Regions from separate parts of the Pseudomonas sp. NPDC086278 genome, predicted to be linked through region 4. Evidence: predicted binding sites of a transcription regulator. Region 4 holds the regulator's gene; each other region holds the start of a gene.
What was found. Region 4 encodes FliA, which starts transcription of late flagellar genes. Its sites were predicted from a motif close to CTAAAGTTTNNNNNNNNNNNGCCGNTAA; they were not measured.

Region 1 (3,805 bases), on a different contig from region 4:
CGTTGAGGGTTTCCACCACCGCCGTCTGCTCTTCCGTCGCCGCCGCCACCGACTGGTTCATGCCGTCGATTTCACCGATACGCTTGGTCACGCTGACCAATCGCAGGCCGGCCTGATTCGCCACTTCAACGCTCTGCTCGCTGGACACCTGGCTGGCGTTCATGGTGGTCACCGCCTCGCGCGAACCGATTTGCAGCGAGCTGATCATCTTGTGGATTTCTTCCGCCGATTCCTGGGTGCGATGCGCCAGGTTGCGCACCTCGTCCGCCACCACCGCAAAACCACGACCGGCCTCACCGGCACGCGCGGCTTCGATGGCCGCATTGAGCGCGAGCAAATTGGTCTGCTGCGAGATGCCTTTGATCACGTCCAGAATGTGCCCGATGTTGTCGGTGCTGGCATTCAACGTTTCGATCTGGGTGCAAGACAGGCTGATTTTCTGCGACAGCTCGGTCATGGCCAGGATGGTTTTTTCCACCACCTGCCGACCGTCATCGGCCTGCTCACTCGCGCCGCTCGCGTGCTGGGAAGCATCGGCCGCGTTGCGCGCGATTTCCTGGGTGGCGGCGCCCAGTTCGTTGATCGCCGCCGCCACACTGTTGGTGCGCGCGCTTTGTTCGTCGGAGCCGATGATCGAAGCGTTGGACGACGCCATCACCCGTTGCGACAGGTCATGCACCTGACGGGTGGCCGAGGACACTTCGCAAATCGAAGCGTGAATCCGCTCCACGAACTGGTTGAACGAACCGCCCAGTTCGCCGAACTCGTCTTGGCTTTCGACCGCCAGGCGGCGGGTCAGGTCGCCTTCGCCTTGCGCGATGTCCTGCATGGCGCGGCCCATGGTGGTCAGCGGACGCATCAGCACGTTGATCAGCAGGCTCAACAGCACGGCAATCACGCTCACGGCGATGAACATGGCGATCAGCGCCGAGGTGCGGAACTGGCTCAATGGCGCGTAGGCCTTGTCCTTGTCGATCGACAGACCGATGTACCACTGAGCGTTCGGCAAACCGCTGACCGGCGTGAACGAGAGGATGCGTTGCTGTTTGTTCAAAGTGACTTGCTGATTGCCCTTCTCAATGCGCACGCCGGCATTCGGGTAGATGTCCTTCAGGTTTTTCATCACCTGGTCTTTGTCCGGGCTGACGATCACTTGACCGTCGGCGCTGACCAGGAACGCGTGACCGATGCCACCGAAGTCAACCGAGTTGATGATTTTCACCAGGGTTTCCAGGCTCAGGTCGCCGCCGACCACGCCGAGTAATTCGCCATTGTTCTTCACCGGCAGGGCGATGGTCACCACCAGGCCACCGACGGCGGCCATGTAGGGCGGGGTCAACATGGTCTTGTCGGCCGCGACGGCTTGTTTGTACCAGGGACGCTGACGCGGATCGTAACCGTCGGGCATCTTGGCGTCCGGGCGCTGGGTAAATACGCCATTGGTCTGGCCGACGTAGGTGAACTGGAAGTTCGAGGTGAGGGCGGGTTGGTCGAGCAGCCCCGCGAGGTCGGCGCTGGCGCCTTGATGGGCGACGTTCTGCGCGAGGTTCTCGAGCACCAGCACCCGGCCGCTTATCCAGTTCTGCACGCTACTGGCAGTCAGATCGCCAGCTTGCTGAACGGAGGACTCGAGGTTTTGCCGGATGGTATTTCGTTGCAGATAGTCGTTGTACAAAGTGAACAACGCGAAAGCCAGCACCACGACGCCAGAGGCGGCCAGCAGAATTTTGTGGCTGAACTTGAGATTCATTTCATGGGGCTTCTTATGCAAAAAGTGGGGATGCGTTCCGTGTTGCAACATTCCATGTAACAGCGCAGGCGGTACTCTGCGGCCGCTCTGCTTTGGTGCACGCATGTCTCGCCAGTCTGTCGGCAGCAAGTCTGGAAACCTTGAGCAGATGTACCAAATGCCCAGCCTTTCCCGTCGAACGGCCGCCAGGGCAATTGATTAGTGTTTTTGTAACGGCGCTTGTACGGCTGGCAGTTGCAAATTACCCGGCCCTTGATAACAATGCGACTAATTATCATTTGTGACCTGCCGGGCTGTTGCGTTCATGTCCTCACCTGAGTTTGCAGTACAAGCGCTTTACAGCAGCCATCACGGTTGGCTTGATACGTGGCTGCGTGCGCGGCTGGGCAACGCGGCCGATGCGGCGGACCTGGCTCAGGACACCTTCGTCCGCCTGCTGCAACGAACCGAACGCCTTGAACTGAAAGCGCCCCGCGCATTTCTGCGCACAATTGCGCGCGGCCTGGTGATCGATCACTGGCGCCGCGAAGAAATCGAGCGCGCGTATCTCGACACCATCGCGCATTTGCCGGAAGCACAAACTCCGACCGCCGAAGCGCGAGCACTGGTGCTTGAGTTGCTGGAGAGCATCGCCCGCCTGCTTGAAGGACTGAAGCCGAAAGTGCGTCAGGCTTTTCTGCTGGCGCAGTGCGAAGGATTGACTCACAAACAGGTCGCCGCGCAGATGGGCCTGTCCCTGCGCTCGGTGGAGCGCTACGTCGCGGACGCGCTCTTTCACTGTTATGTGTTGCGGTATGAGGCGTGATCTCTGTGGATAACTCATCACTGAGCCGGCGCGGCGAGCCCCATCAGCAAGTGGTCAAACAGGCCATCCATTGGTTGCTGCGACTGCGCAATAACGCGAGCAATCCAAAGCTGCGCCAGCAATGCGAAGTCTGGCGGGCAGAGCATTTCGAGCATGAACTGGCGTGGCAGCGCGTACAGTCGCTGCAAAACGAGCTGAGCAGCAATTTGCGCGCAGTCCCCGGCGCACAGGTGGCTTTCAACACCCTGGAAAACAGTGCTCAGGGATTGGGGCGACGCCAGGCGCTGAAACTGCTGTCGGGTGCATTGTTGATGGGTTCGGCGGCGTGGTTGGGCAAGGACGTGGTCGGCTGGCAGCAGTGGACCGCCGACTTCGCGACGGCCACCGGTGAGCGACGCGGTTTTCAGTTACCGGACGGAACGCGCCTGGAGCTCAACACGGCGAGTGCGGTGGACCTCGACTACACCGCCGCGCAGCGGCTGATCAACCTCACTCGCGGCGAGATCATCGTGACCTGCGGCGGAATTGATGAAGCATCTCCGTTTGATCGACCACTGCGTGTGCAGAGCCGGCAGGGTGTCTACGAAGGCATCGGGGCGCGTTTCATTTTGCGTCAGGACGCCGACTGCACACGGCTCAGCGTTACCAGTGGCTTGGTTTTGATCCACTCTCCACTGGGTGCGGGTGGTGTGCCGACTCAAGTGCATCCGGGACAAAGCTATCGCGTTGATCACCTTCGAGCGACGTTGTTGCCGCCGTTGGACATGGATGTCGGGGCTTGGGTTGATGGTTTGATCGTCACGCGCAACATGCGTCTGGGCGACTTCCTCAGCGAAGTCGGCCGTTACCGCCACGGTTATCTCAGTTGTGCGGCCGACATTGCCGACTTGCGCCTGTCGGGTGTCTTCCGTCTGGAAAACACCGATCAGTTGCTGGCCATCCTGCCGCAGACGTTGCCGGTGCAATTGCGCTATCGCACCCGATGGTGGGTGACGCTGGAGCGACAGGTCTGAATTATTTTTGGCGGGTTTTCCGTGTGAGCCCGGCTTAGTCAGTAAGCACACTGACTTCGACGACTTCCTACGGAAACCTACAATGACTGCGCGTACCACCAGTAAGAACTTTCCTCAATTCACTGCGGATTCGGGCCTGTTGCGCCATGCCGTTCGCGCGGCGTTGTTTTCGACGGCGCTGGGTGTCGGCCTGCTGCCGACGCTGGGTGCTGCCGCCGAGGGCAACGCCGTCAGCCT
Region 2 (3,805 bases), on a different contig from region 4:
ACATTTTTGTCGACCGCACCGGCATGAAAGTGCTGGAGCGTAATCGTATCGGGCTGGCCCTTGAGTTCCGCCGTGGCGCGGTGCGAGCGCTGGACAACACCTTGTTGTTCGACCGGGCGCTGGAATCGGTGCTTGGCAATCTGCGGCGGCTCAATCGCGGCAAGTGATCGCGTCGCGAGGGCCTATCGCGGCATACTGGGCGCCAACACAGTCGTCGTTGAAGGAACCTGTATGCAGTTGGACCCCGCGAGCGGTTGGTGTCAGGGCGTAAACGTATGCCCTTCGCCCAACTTCAATGCGCGCCCCTCGGATGAAATTTCCCTGCTGGTGATCCATAACATCAGTCTGCCGCCGGCGCAGTTCGCCACCGGCAAGGTGCAGGAATTTTTCCAGAATCGCCTGGATGTCACGGAGCATCCCTACTTTGAAGGGATTGCTGACCTGCGGGTGTCTGCGCACTTTCTGATCGAACGTGACGGCAACGTCACACAGTTTGTCTCCTGTCTTGAGCGTGCCTGGCATGCCGGGGTGTCGAGTTTCGATGGGCGAGAAACCTGTAATGATTTTTCCGTGGGCATTGAACTGGAAGGCACGGATGATCTGCCGTTCACCGACGCTCAATATCACGCGTTGACGGCCCTGACCCGGCAGCTGCAAAGCGCCTTCACGGGCATCACCGCACAGCGCATCTGCGGGCACAGCGACATCGCCCCCGGACGCAAAACCGATCCGGGGCCGGCATTCGACTGGGCACGTTATCGCGCGGCCCTGCAACAAGAGGAACAACAATGAGTTTTCTGGTGTTGCTGTTGGCGGTCTGGATCGAGAAGTTCTCGGCCTTGCGTCATCGGGTTCAACGTGACGGCGGCTGGGTGCGTGAGCTGCACAAGCTGGAAGCCAACCCGCGTCTGACCAATCGGCCGTGGCTGATATTGCTGGTGCTGGTGTTGTTGCCGGTGGCGCTGCTGGGTTTGCTGTTGGTGGTGCTGGAACCGGTGGCCTACGGGCTGTTGGCGTTGCCGGTGCATCTGCTGGTGGTGATTTACAGCCTGGGGCGCGGCGACCTGCTGGCCGGTCTCGGACCGTTTCGCGATGCCTGGCGACGGGAAGACCTGCAAGCCGCCGCCCATGTCGCGAGCCGCGACCTGGGTATCTGCGCCGACAGCGGCGAACAGCTGCTGGAGCGGGTGCAAGGGCATCTGCTGTGGGAGGCTTATCAGAGCTTTTTTGCGGTGATCTTTTGGTACTTCCTGTTGGGGCCGGTGGCGGCGCTGAGCTATCGCTTGCTGGCGCTGGCCGAAGAGCACAGTCAAAACCCGGCGGTGGTCGAGCGCGCGGCACAATTGCGCCACGCCTTCGATTGGGTGCCCGTGCGTTTGCTGGCCGCGAGCCTGGCGCTGGTCGGCAACTTTGTGGCAGTCAGCCGCGTGATGTTGCATGAACTGTTGAACTGGAACATCAGCGCCGCCCAATTGATCGAAAAGGTCGGGCTGGTCGCCGGTGAAATCCCGGCGCCCGTGGTCGGCCCCGACGGCATCAACAGCCTCGACCAGATCTGGGAACTGTTGCTGCGCGCCGCGGTGCTCTGGTACGCCGGTTTCGCCCTGTGGACGGTACTTCCTTGAGTTGTAGAACCTGTGGTTAGGGGCTTGTCTGTGGTGAGGTGACTGGTTTGCTGTGGCGATGGGGCTTCTGTTGGTGATGGGGCTTGCCTGCTGTGGTGAGGGGGCTTCTGTTGGTGATGGGGCTTGCCTGCTGTGGTGATGGGGCTTCTGTTGGTGATGGGGCATGCCTGCTGTGGTGAGGGGCTTCTATAGGTGATGGGGCTTTTGTGGTGATAGGGCTTCTGTGGCGAGGGGGCTTGCCCCCGTTGGGTGGCGAAGCCGCCCCGGCAATTCTCCCCTAATACCGTAATTGCAGGTTTTACGACTGCTGCGCAGCCGAACGGGGGCAAGCCCCCTCGCCACAGAAGCCCCCTGACCGCAGAAGTCCCCCGAAGACCCCTGCTGTCGCCGTTAACCTTAAGTTACAAAACCTCCCGCCGATTTAAGCTATACAGAGATAGCGCCGAATAGTGGCTATCTGCCGTCGACCTGCGCCTGCCAATAAAAATAAGAATTCCAAGGGAGACTTCACAGTGAAGAGCTTGCTCTATCCCGCCGTTGCGCTAATGAACCGCCTGAGCTTCGGCATGAAGTTCAGCCTGATCAGCGTGTTGTTCCTGGTGCCGATGCTGGTGACCAACTTCTATCTGGTGCGCGACTCTTATCGTGAATTCCAGGGCACCCAGGTCGAACTGCAAAGCCTTGATCTGCTGGGCAGCAGCCTGACCTTGCGTCGCGATCTGGAAACCCTGAACAACCAGGTGCAGATCAACGTCACGCTTGGCCAGTCGGGCAAGGCCGGCAATATCGAGTCGACGATCACCACGCTGGAGCAAGGCGTTCTCGCCCGTTTGCAAGGGTTGACCGCGATGACCATCGACCCGGAGCAGATCAAGGTGTTCGATGGCAAACGCGATGAAATGATTGCCGCGTTCAAGGCCCAGCAAGCGGAAAAATCCTTGCAAAGCAAAAGTGGCATGATCGGCAAATTGCTCGGCAATGCGCAGATTCTCAGCCAGATCATCGCCACTCAGGCCGGTTTGAGTCGCGACAGCCAGAGCGACATGCGCCAACTCAGCGAACTCCTGACCAGCGTCACGCCGGCTGTCACGCAGATGCTGGGCGAGGGCCGGGCGATGGGTTCGTTGTCGCTGGGGCAGGGCTTTCTCAATTCGGCGTCGAGCACCCGTTTTGACGAGTTGCTGGCGCAGATCGAGAAGCTCCAGGGCGAATACGCGCTGAAATTGCAGGACGCCCTGGGCTCCAGCAAAGCGGCGCACGAAGCCCTGGCGGCTACGGCCGATGGCAGCAAGGCGTCGCTGAAAAAGGCCAGTGAGCTGTTCGAAGAGCAGGTGGTGATGGCGGATACGCTCGATGCGCCGTGGCAGGGTTTTTACGATCACGTCACCGCGCTGATGGACCAGACTTACCAACTCAACGACGCGACCCTGAAATTTCTCGGCACCCAGTTGCAGCAGCGGCTGGAGCAAAACCGTACGCACATGGTCCTGCAAGCCGTGGCGTTGTCGGTGGTGTTCGTGCTGATTTTTTACCTCTACGGCGGCTTCTACGCCTCGACCCGCACCACCCTCAAACGCCTTGGCGCAATGATGGATAAAGTCGCGGCGGGCGACATGACCGTGAACTTCCGCGCACAAAGCCGCGATGAACTGGGCGAATTGGGCGAGGTGTTTAACGGCACCGTGAAGAAAATCCATGACCTGATCGAACGCGTCGGCCAGACCGTCAACGAGGTCGAGCGCCAGGCCGGGCAGGTTGAAATTGTTTCCGCGCAAAGTAACCAGGCCGTGGCGGGGCAGCGCTCGCAGATCGAACAAGTCGCTACGGCGATGAACCAGATGTCGGCCACCTCCCTCGAAGTGGCACGCAGCGCCGCCGCGGCGGTCAGCAGCGCCCACAGCGTCAACGACGAAACCATCAGCGGTCGCGGGCTGGTGGAATCGCAGCAAGGCAGCATCGCGGCACTGGCCAGCGAGATCGATCAGTCGGTGTTGGTGATCAATCAATTGGCCAGCGACAGCCAATCCATCAGTCGCGTGCTGGAAGTGATCAAGAGCATCGCCGAGCAGACCAACCTGCTGGCGCTCAACGCGGCCATCGAAGCGGCTCGGGCCGGTGAGCAAGGCCGAGGTTTCGCGGTGGTGGCCGACGAGGTCCGGACCCTGGCCAAACGCACCCAG
Region 3 (3,805 bases), on a different contig from region 4:
GATAACGTTGCCTTTGTACAGTTTCAGGCGCACAACGCCGTTCACGTGTGCCTGGGAAGCGTCGATCATCTGTTGCAGCATCAGACGCTCAGGGCTCCACCAGTAACCGGTGTAGATCAGGCTGGCGTATTTGGGCATCAACTCGTCTTTGAGGTGAGCCACTTCGCGGTCCAGGGTGATCGATTCGATCGCCCGGTGAGCGCGCAGCATGATGGTGCCGCCCGGCGTTTCGTAGCAGCCACGGGACTTCATGCCCACGTAACGGTTTTCGACGATGTCGAGACGGCCGATGCCGTGTTCGCCACCGATACGGTTCAGGGTCGCCAGCACGGTAGCCGGGGTCATTTCGACGCCGTCCAGGGCAACGATGTCGCCGTTGCGGTAGGTCAGTTCCAGATACTGCGCCTTGTCAGGAGCGTTCTCCGGGGAGACGGTCCACCGCCACATGTCTTCTTCGTGCTCGGTCCAGGTGTCTTCCAGCACGCCGCCTTCATAGGAGATGTGCAGCAGATTGGCATCCATCGAGTACGGGGATTTTTTCTTGCCGTGACGCTCGATCGGGATGTTGTGCTTTTCAGCGTAATCCATCAGCTTTTCACGGGAGAGCAGGTCCCATTCGCGCCAAGGAGCGATCACTTTCACGCCAGGTTTGAGCGCGTAGGCGCCGAGTTCGAAACGAACCTGGTCATTGCCCTTGCCGGTCGCGCCGTGGGAAATGGCGTCGGCGCCGGTTTCGTTGGCGATTTCGATCAGGCGCTTGGCGATCAACGGACGAGCGATGGAAGTACCCAGCAGGTACTCGCCTTCGTAAACGGTGTTGGCGCGGAACATCGGGAACACGAAATCGCGTACGAATTCTTCGCGCAAGTCGTCGATGTAGATTTCTTTTACGCCCATGGCCTGAGCCTTGGCACGGGCCGGCTCGACCTCTTCGCCCTGACCCAGGTCAGCGGTGAAGGTCACGACTTCACAGTTATAAGTATCCTGCAGCCACTTGAGGATCACCGAAGTGTCCAGGCCGCCGGAATACGCCAGAACGACCTTGTTTACGTCCGCCATGCCATCACTCCACGGGGTTCTACGGAAAGCCGGGAAGTCTAACGCTCAAACGCGAAAATTTACAGAGGCGCGACAGCTTATGACGACGAAGCGACAGATTCTGTCGAGAGCGCGACGATGACCAGCGAGTCAGGAAGTTGCCGAGGTGCTCCCCGCTGCCACCTGTGGCGCGACTTTTTCAGTCGGAGCCACTCTTTCCAGACGCACCGCCACCCGACGATTTTTCGCGCGGTTGGCAGCGTTGGTGTTCGGCGCAAGCGGATATTGCTCACCGTGGAAGCGCATGGTGATCTGCGATTCCTGAATACCGTTAGCCTTGAAATAGTCCATCACCGCCAATGCCCGGCGGCGTGACAACTCGCGGTTGGTCAGGCGATTGCCCGCGTTGTCGGAGTGCCCATCAAGTTCGATGTGATTGACCGTCGGGTCTGCCTTCATGAACTCCAGCATCACCTGCAATTGCGCCTTGGCCTGTGGGTCAAGGTCGAAGCCTTCGCCGGGGAAGCCGATTTGTGACTGTTTAACCTGCTCGAAATTCTTCGGCAGCAGTTTCGCCACGCAACTCTGGTAATCGTTGAATGCCTTGTTGAACTTGACCGGCAACAGACGCACTTCAGACACCCGTCCATCGCCGGAAGAGTGCCGAATGACCGGACTGCGGCCATCCATCAACCCGCTGATCAGCCGCCCGGCCTGAACCTGGGAGCTGTTGAACAGCACATTGCCGCTGCCGATTCTCACCGAACCGAGGTTGATGTCACCGCGCCCTGGCTGCCAGGGTGCAGCCGCCGCCAACAGGGTCGCGGAACCACCGCCGATCATCGCGTTATAGGCATTCAGACGAAACGTCGCCTGCTCGCCGGCACGGCGCACGAATTCACCCGACCCGAAATCGGTGATCGGCTGAGTCAGGCGGCATTCGAACTTGTCACCTTCGACCGTCCACTCGATGCTCTCCAGACGGGTCTGGAAAGTGAGCGCCATCGCGGGAAGGCTGGCAAACACACTGAGCAAGGCTAAATAACGCTGGCGCACGGGAGGCTCCACTGGCTTCTACAACAAAAAGACCGACACACGCATGTTTACGGCATACCTAGTTCATATCGGTAGGTTCCGGCAAAACTTGATAGCGAGTGCCTGGAAGAGTCTTTTCCGGTAGCATTCCCCTCAGTTTGACCCGCCTGGAATCCCCTCATGTCCGACCGCCTGACCCTGCTGCGTCCCGACGACTGGCACATTCATCTTCGCGATGGTGCCGTGTTGACCAATACCGTTGCGGATGTTGCGCGCACCTTTGGTCGCGCCATCATCATGCCCAACCTGGTACCGCCGGTGCGTAACGCCGCTGAAGCCGACGGCTATCGCCAGCGGATTCTCGCTGCTCGCCCGGCTGGCAGTCGCTTCGAACCGTTGATGGTGCTGTACCTGACCGACCGCACCCAACCCGAAGAAATTCGCGAGGCCAAGGCCAGCGGTTTCGTTCACGCCGCCAAGCTGTACCCGGCCGGCGCGACCACCAACTCGGATTCTGGCGTGACCAGCATCGACAAAATCTTCCCGGCGATCGAGGCCATGGCCGAAGTCGGGATGCCGTTGCTGATTCACGGTGAAGTCACCCGTGGCGATGTCGACGTGTTCGACCGCGAAAAAATCTTCATCGATGAGCACATGCGCCGTGTGGTTGAGCGCTTCCCGACGCTCAAGGTCGTGTTCGAACACATCACCACCGCCGACGCCGTGCAGTTCGTCAACGAGGCCCCGGCCAACGTTGGCGCGACCATCACCGCCCATCACTTGTTGTACAACCGCAACCACATGCTGGTCGGCGGGATTCGGCCGCACTTCTATTGCCTGCCGATCCTCAAGCGCAACACGCACCAGGAAGCCCTGCTCGACGCCGCCACCCGCGGCAGCGAAAAGTTCTTCCTCGGTACCGATTCCGCCCCCCACGCCCAGCACGCCAAAGAAGCCGCATGCGGCTGCGCCGGTTGCTACACCGCTTATGCGGCGATCGAGATGTACGCCGAAGCGTTCGAACAACGTAATGCACTGGACAAGCTTGAAGCCTTCGCCAGCCTCAACGGCCCACGTTTTTATGGTTTGCCGGTGAACACCGATCGCATCACCCTGGTCCGCGATGAGTGGACCGCCCCAACCAGCCTGCCATTTGGCGAGCTGACCGTTATCCCGCTGCGCGCCGGTGAAAAACTGCGCTGGCGCCTGCTGGAGGAACACGCGTGAGTGAAGACCATTTCGACGACGAACAGGACGGTCAAGGTGGCGGAGGTGGTTCGCGCCATCCGATGGCTGCTCGCTTTCGTGGATACCTGCCCGTTGTTGTCGACGTTGAAACCGGCGGTTTCAACTCTGCCACTGACGCCTTGCTGGAAATTGCCGCGACGACCATCGGCATGGACGAAAAAGGGTTTGTGTACCCCGATCACACCTACTTCTTCCGTGTAGAGCCATTTGAAGGCGCAAACATCGAAGCGGCTGCGCTGGAGTTCACCGGAATCAAACTCGATCACCCACTGCGCATGGCGGTGAGTGAAGAGGCGGCGCTGACCGATATCTTCCGCGGCATCCGCAAGGCGTTGAAAGCCAACGGCTGCAAACGGGCGATTCTGGTCGGCCATAACAGCAGCTTCGACCTGGGCTTCCTGAATGCTGCCGTCGCGCGTCTGGACATGAAACGCAACCCGTTTCACCCCTTCTCCAGCTTCGACACCGCGACACTCGCCGGCCT
Region 4 (3,805 bases):
AATAACATGGGCAGCATGCATCCCGTACAGGTGATCGCGGTGACCGGCGGCAAAGGTGGCGTCGGCAAGACTAACGTGTCAGTGAATTTGTCGCTGGCCCTGGCTGAGCTCGGCCGTCGCGTCATGCTGTTGGACGCCGACCTGGGACTGGCGAACGTCGACGTCCTGCTGGGGCTGACCCCCAAACGGACCCTGGCCGATGTGATCGAAGGCCGCTGCGAGCTGCGCGATGTGCTGTTGCAGGGCCCTGGCGGCATCCGTATCGTTCCCGCCGCGTCCGGCACCCAAAGCATGGTCCACCTGAGCCCGGCGCAACACGCCGGCCTGATTCAGGCGTTCAGCGACATCGGCGACAACCTCGACGTATTGGTGATCGACACGGCCGCGGGTATTGGTGATTCGGTGGTCAGTTTTGTCCGCGCCGCGCAGGAAGTGTTGCTGGTGGTGTGCGACGAGCCGACCTCGATCACTGACGCCTACGCGCTGATCAAGTTGCTGAACCGCGACTACGGCATGAACCGCTTCCGCGTCCTGGCCAACATGGCCCAGAGCCCGCAGGAAGGTCGCAACCTGTTCGCCAAGTTGACCAAGGTCACCGACCGCTTCCTCGACGTCGCCCTGCAATACGTCGGCGCGGTGCCGTACGACGAAAGCGTACGCAAAGCCGTGCAGAAGCAGCGTGCCGTGTATGAAGCCTTCCCGCGGTCCAAGTGCGCCCTGGCGTTCAAGGCGATCGCGCAGAAGGTCGATACCTGGCCGTTGCCTGCCAACCCGCGCGGGCACCTGGAGTTTTTCGTCGAGCGTCTCGTGCAACAGACCGCAGGACCCGTCCTATGACAGCCAGTGGCTACAACCTCTACAAGAAGTCGGCACGTGACGCGCAGTACGAGCTGATCGAGCGTTACGCGCCACTGGTTAAACGCATTGCTTACCACTTGCTGGCCCGTCTGCCGGCCAGTGTTCAGGTTGAAGACCTGATCCAGGCCGGGATGATCGGCCTGCTTGAAGTGTCGACCAAATACGACGCCAGCAAAGGCGCGAGTTTCGAGACGTACGCGGGCATACGAATCCGCGGCGCGATGCTCGATGAAGTGCGCAAGGGGGACTGGGCGCCACGCTCGGTCCACCGAAATACCCGCATGGTCAGTGACGCAATTCGCTCTATTGAAGCTAAAACCGGTCGTGATGCTAAAGATCACGAGGTTGCGGCCGAACTTGAATTGAGTCTCGACGATTATTACGGGATTTTGAACGACACCCTGGGCAGCCGCTTATTCAGTTTCGACGACCTGTTGCAGGACGGCGAACACGAAGGGCTGCACGAGGATGGCGCCAGTGCACATCTGGAACCGTCACGCGATCTGGAAGATGAACGCTTCCAGGCTGCGCTGGCGGACGCGATTGCCAATTTGCCGGAGCGTGAGCGACTGGTGTTGGCGCTGTACTACGACGAAGAGCTGAACCTCAAGGAAATCGGTGAGGTCCTGGGGGTCAGCGAATCGCGGGTCAGCCAGTTACATAGCCAGTGCGCGGCCCGTTTGCGGGGGCGTTTGGGGGAGTGGCGAGCGCGCTGAAGGCAGTGTGGGGACACTGCGAACGAGGCTGGTGTGGTGGTGAACTGCGCCGGTCTCGATCTGCTGTGCTCCAGACAGTCATCGAGTGTTTTGCCGGATTGATTGAAATGGCGCGTCCAGGTGCTGGGCGCGTTTAAGACTGCTTGGAGGTCGAATTGGACAAGAACATGAAAATCCTCATCGTTGATGACTTCTCAACGATGCGGCGGATCATAAAAAACCTGTTGCGTGACCTTGGGTTCACCAACACGGTCGAGGCTGACGATGGCACCACTGCCATTCCGGTACTCAACAGCGGGAGCATCGACTTTCTGGTAACGGACTGGAACATGCCTGGCATGACCGGTATCGATCTGCTGCGCCACGTGCGCGCCGATGAAAAGCTCAAGCACTTGCCGGTGCTGATGGTGACCGCTGAAGCCAAGCGCGAGCAGATCATCGAAGCGGCCCAGGCCGGTGTAAACGGCTATGTGGTCAAACCCTTCACGGCCCAGGCGTTGAAAGAAAAAATCGAGAAGATTTTCGAACGCATCGGTTGATCCACTGCGCCACGGGGGAGCTATGGAGCATAAAGAATCTTCACAGGGCGATTTTGAATCGACCCTGAAAAAACACGCCGTCGAACTGGTCGCAAGCCTTGAAAAAGGCAGGTTCGGTGATGCTGTGCAACTGATCCATGAGCTCAATCAGACCCGTGACCGCGGCCTGTATCAGGAAGTGGGCAAGCTCACTCGCGAGTTGCACAGCGCGATCGTCAATTTCCAGATTGACCCGAACATGCCGCAAGCCGAGGAAGTGTCCCAGATCACCGACGCCACGGAACGCCTGGGCTACGTGGTCAAGCTGACCGAGGCGGCGGCCAACCGCACCATGGACCTGGTGGAAAACGCCACGCCGCTGGTCAACAAACTGGGCGAAGAAGCCCAGGCGTTGAGCACGGACTGGGGCCGGTTCATGCGTCGCGAAGTCGGAGCTGAAGAGTTCCGCGAGCTGGCGCGCCGTGTCGACGGTTTCCTGACACGCAGCAGCGAAGACAACCGCACGGTGTCGAGCAACCTCAACGACATCCTGCTGGCCCAGGATTACCAGGACCTCACCGGTCAGGTGATCAAACGCGTGACCCAGTTGGTCACCGAAGTTGAAAGTAATCTGCTCAAGCTCGTGCTCATGGCCAGTCAGGTAGACCGCTTTGCGGGTATCGAACATGACCGTGATGCGATGCTGGCTGAAAAAGATCCGCAAAAACATCTCTCTCAGGGTGAAGGTCCGCAGATTCATGCCGATAAAAGAGAAGACGTTGTGTCCGGTCAGGACGATGTGGACGATTTGTTATCCAGCCTAGGATTTTAGAGTTTTAGCATTTTAGGTTTTTTAGGTTTTTAGACCTCAGGAGCACCCCCTTAATGAGCTTCGGCGCCGATGAAGAGATCCTTCAGGATTTCCTGGTTGAGGCCGGCGAGATTCTAGAGCAACTGTCCGAACAGCTGGTCGAGCTTGAAAGCCGACCGGATGATGCGGATTTGCTCAATGCAATTTTTCGCGGTTTTCACACTGTAAAAGGGGGCGCCGGCTTCCTCCAGCTCAACGAGTTGGTGGAGTGCTGTCACATCGCCGAGAACGTGTTCGACATCCTGCGCAAGGGTGAGCGTCGCGTCGACTCGGAACTGATGGACGTGGTTCTGGAAGCGCTGGACGCGGTGAACAGCATGTTCAGCGAAGTCCGCGAACGTAGCCCGATCACCGCGGCCACGCCTGAATTGCTCGAGGCTCTGGCCCGATTGGCCGAACCGCAATCCTCCGATGAAACGGCGCCGGTTGCTCAGCACGCCGAAGAGCCTGTGGCCGAAGCCGAATCAGGCGACATCACCGATAACGAATTCGAACAACTGCTGGACTCGCTGAACGCCGTCAAGGCTCAGGCTGAAGCGCCGGCCGTTGCCCCTGTGGCTGCCGCCGATTCAGCGGCCAGCGACGAAATTACCGATGCCGAGTTCGAGTCGTTGCTCGATCAGTTGCACGGTAAAGGTCAGTTTGCCGTCGATGCCGTCGTTGCGGCGTCAAGCGCACCGGCTGCGCCGAAAGCGCCAGGCGACAGTTCCGACATTACTGACGATGAATTTGAAGCACTGCTCGACCAGCTCCACGGCAAGGGCAACTTTGCGGTCGACGCGCTGGAATCGGCCATTGCTTCGGCACCCGCTTCGGCGGCGCCAACCTCTAAAGCCGCTGGC

Region 1: the regulator FliA is predicted to act here: its motif matches at 1,867-1,894, upstream of ACQKP4_RS14680 (methyl-accepting chemotaxis protein).
Region 2: the regulator FliA is predicted to act here: its motif matches at 2,021-2,048, upstream of ACQKP4_RS24880 (methyl-accepting chemotaxis protein).
Region 3: the regulator FliA is predicted to act here: its motif matches at 2,160-2,187, upstream of ACQKP4_RS07865 (flagellar protein MotY).

The regions. Positions count from the first base shown of each region.
Region 1 covers NZ_JBNNWE010000040.1:45,500-49,304, forward strand. The annotation lists gene ACQKP4_RS14680 (methyl-accepting chemotaxis protein) at 1-1,750, opposite strand, end outside; gene ACQKP4_RS14685 (sigma-70 family RNA polymerase sigma factor) at 2,055-2,555, shown strand; gene ACQKP4_RS14690 (FecR domain-containing protein) at 2,555-3,568, shown strand; gene ACQKP4_RS14695 (TonB-dependent siderophore receptor) at 3,651-3,805, shown strand, end outside.
Region 2 covers NZ_JBNNWE010000109.1:13,090-16,894, reverse strand. The annotation lists gene ACQKP4_RS24895 (DUF1631 domain-containing protein) at 1-167, shown strand, start outside; gene ampD (1,6-anhydro-N-acetylmuramyl-L-alanine amidase AmpD) at 232-792, shown strand; gene ampE (regulatory signaling modulator protein AmpE) at 789-1,625, shown strand; gene ACQKP4_RS24880 (methyl-accepting chemotaxis protein) at 2,138-3,805, shown strand, end outside.
Region 3 covers NZ_JBNNWE010000017.1:59,891-63,695, reverse strand. The annotation lists gene ACQKP4_RS07870 (argininosuccinate synthase) at 1-1,059, opposite strand, end outside; gene ACQKP4_RS07865 (flagellar protein MotY) at 1,189-2,094, opposite strand; gene pyrC (dihydroorotase) at 2,254-3,300, shown strand; gene rnt (ribonuclease T) at 3,297-3,805, shown strand, end outside.
Region 4 covers NZ_JBNNWE010000174.1:1,120-4,924, reverse strand. The annotation lists gene fleN (flagellar synthesis regulator FleN) at 7-837, shown strand; gene fliA (RNA polymerase sigma factor FliA) at 834-1,574, shown strand; gene ACQKP4_RS28300 (chemotaxis response regulator CheY) at 1,742-2,113, shown strand; gene ACQKP4_RS28295 (protein phosphatase CheZ) at 2,136-2,924, shown strand; partial or broken gene ACQKP4_RS28290 (chemotaxis protein CheA) at 2,978-3,805, shown strand, end outside.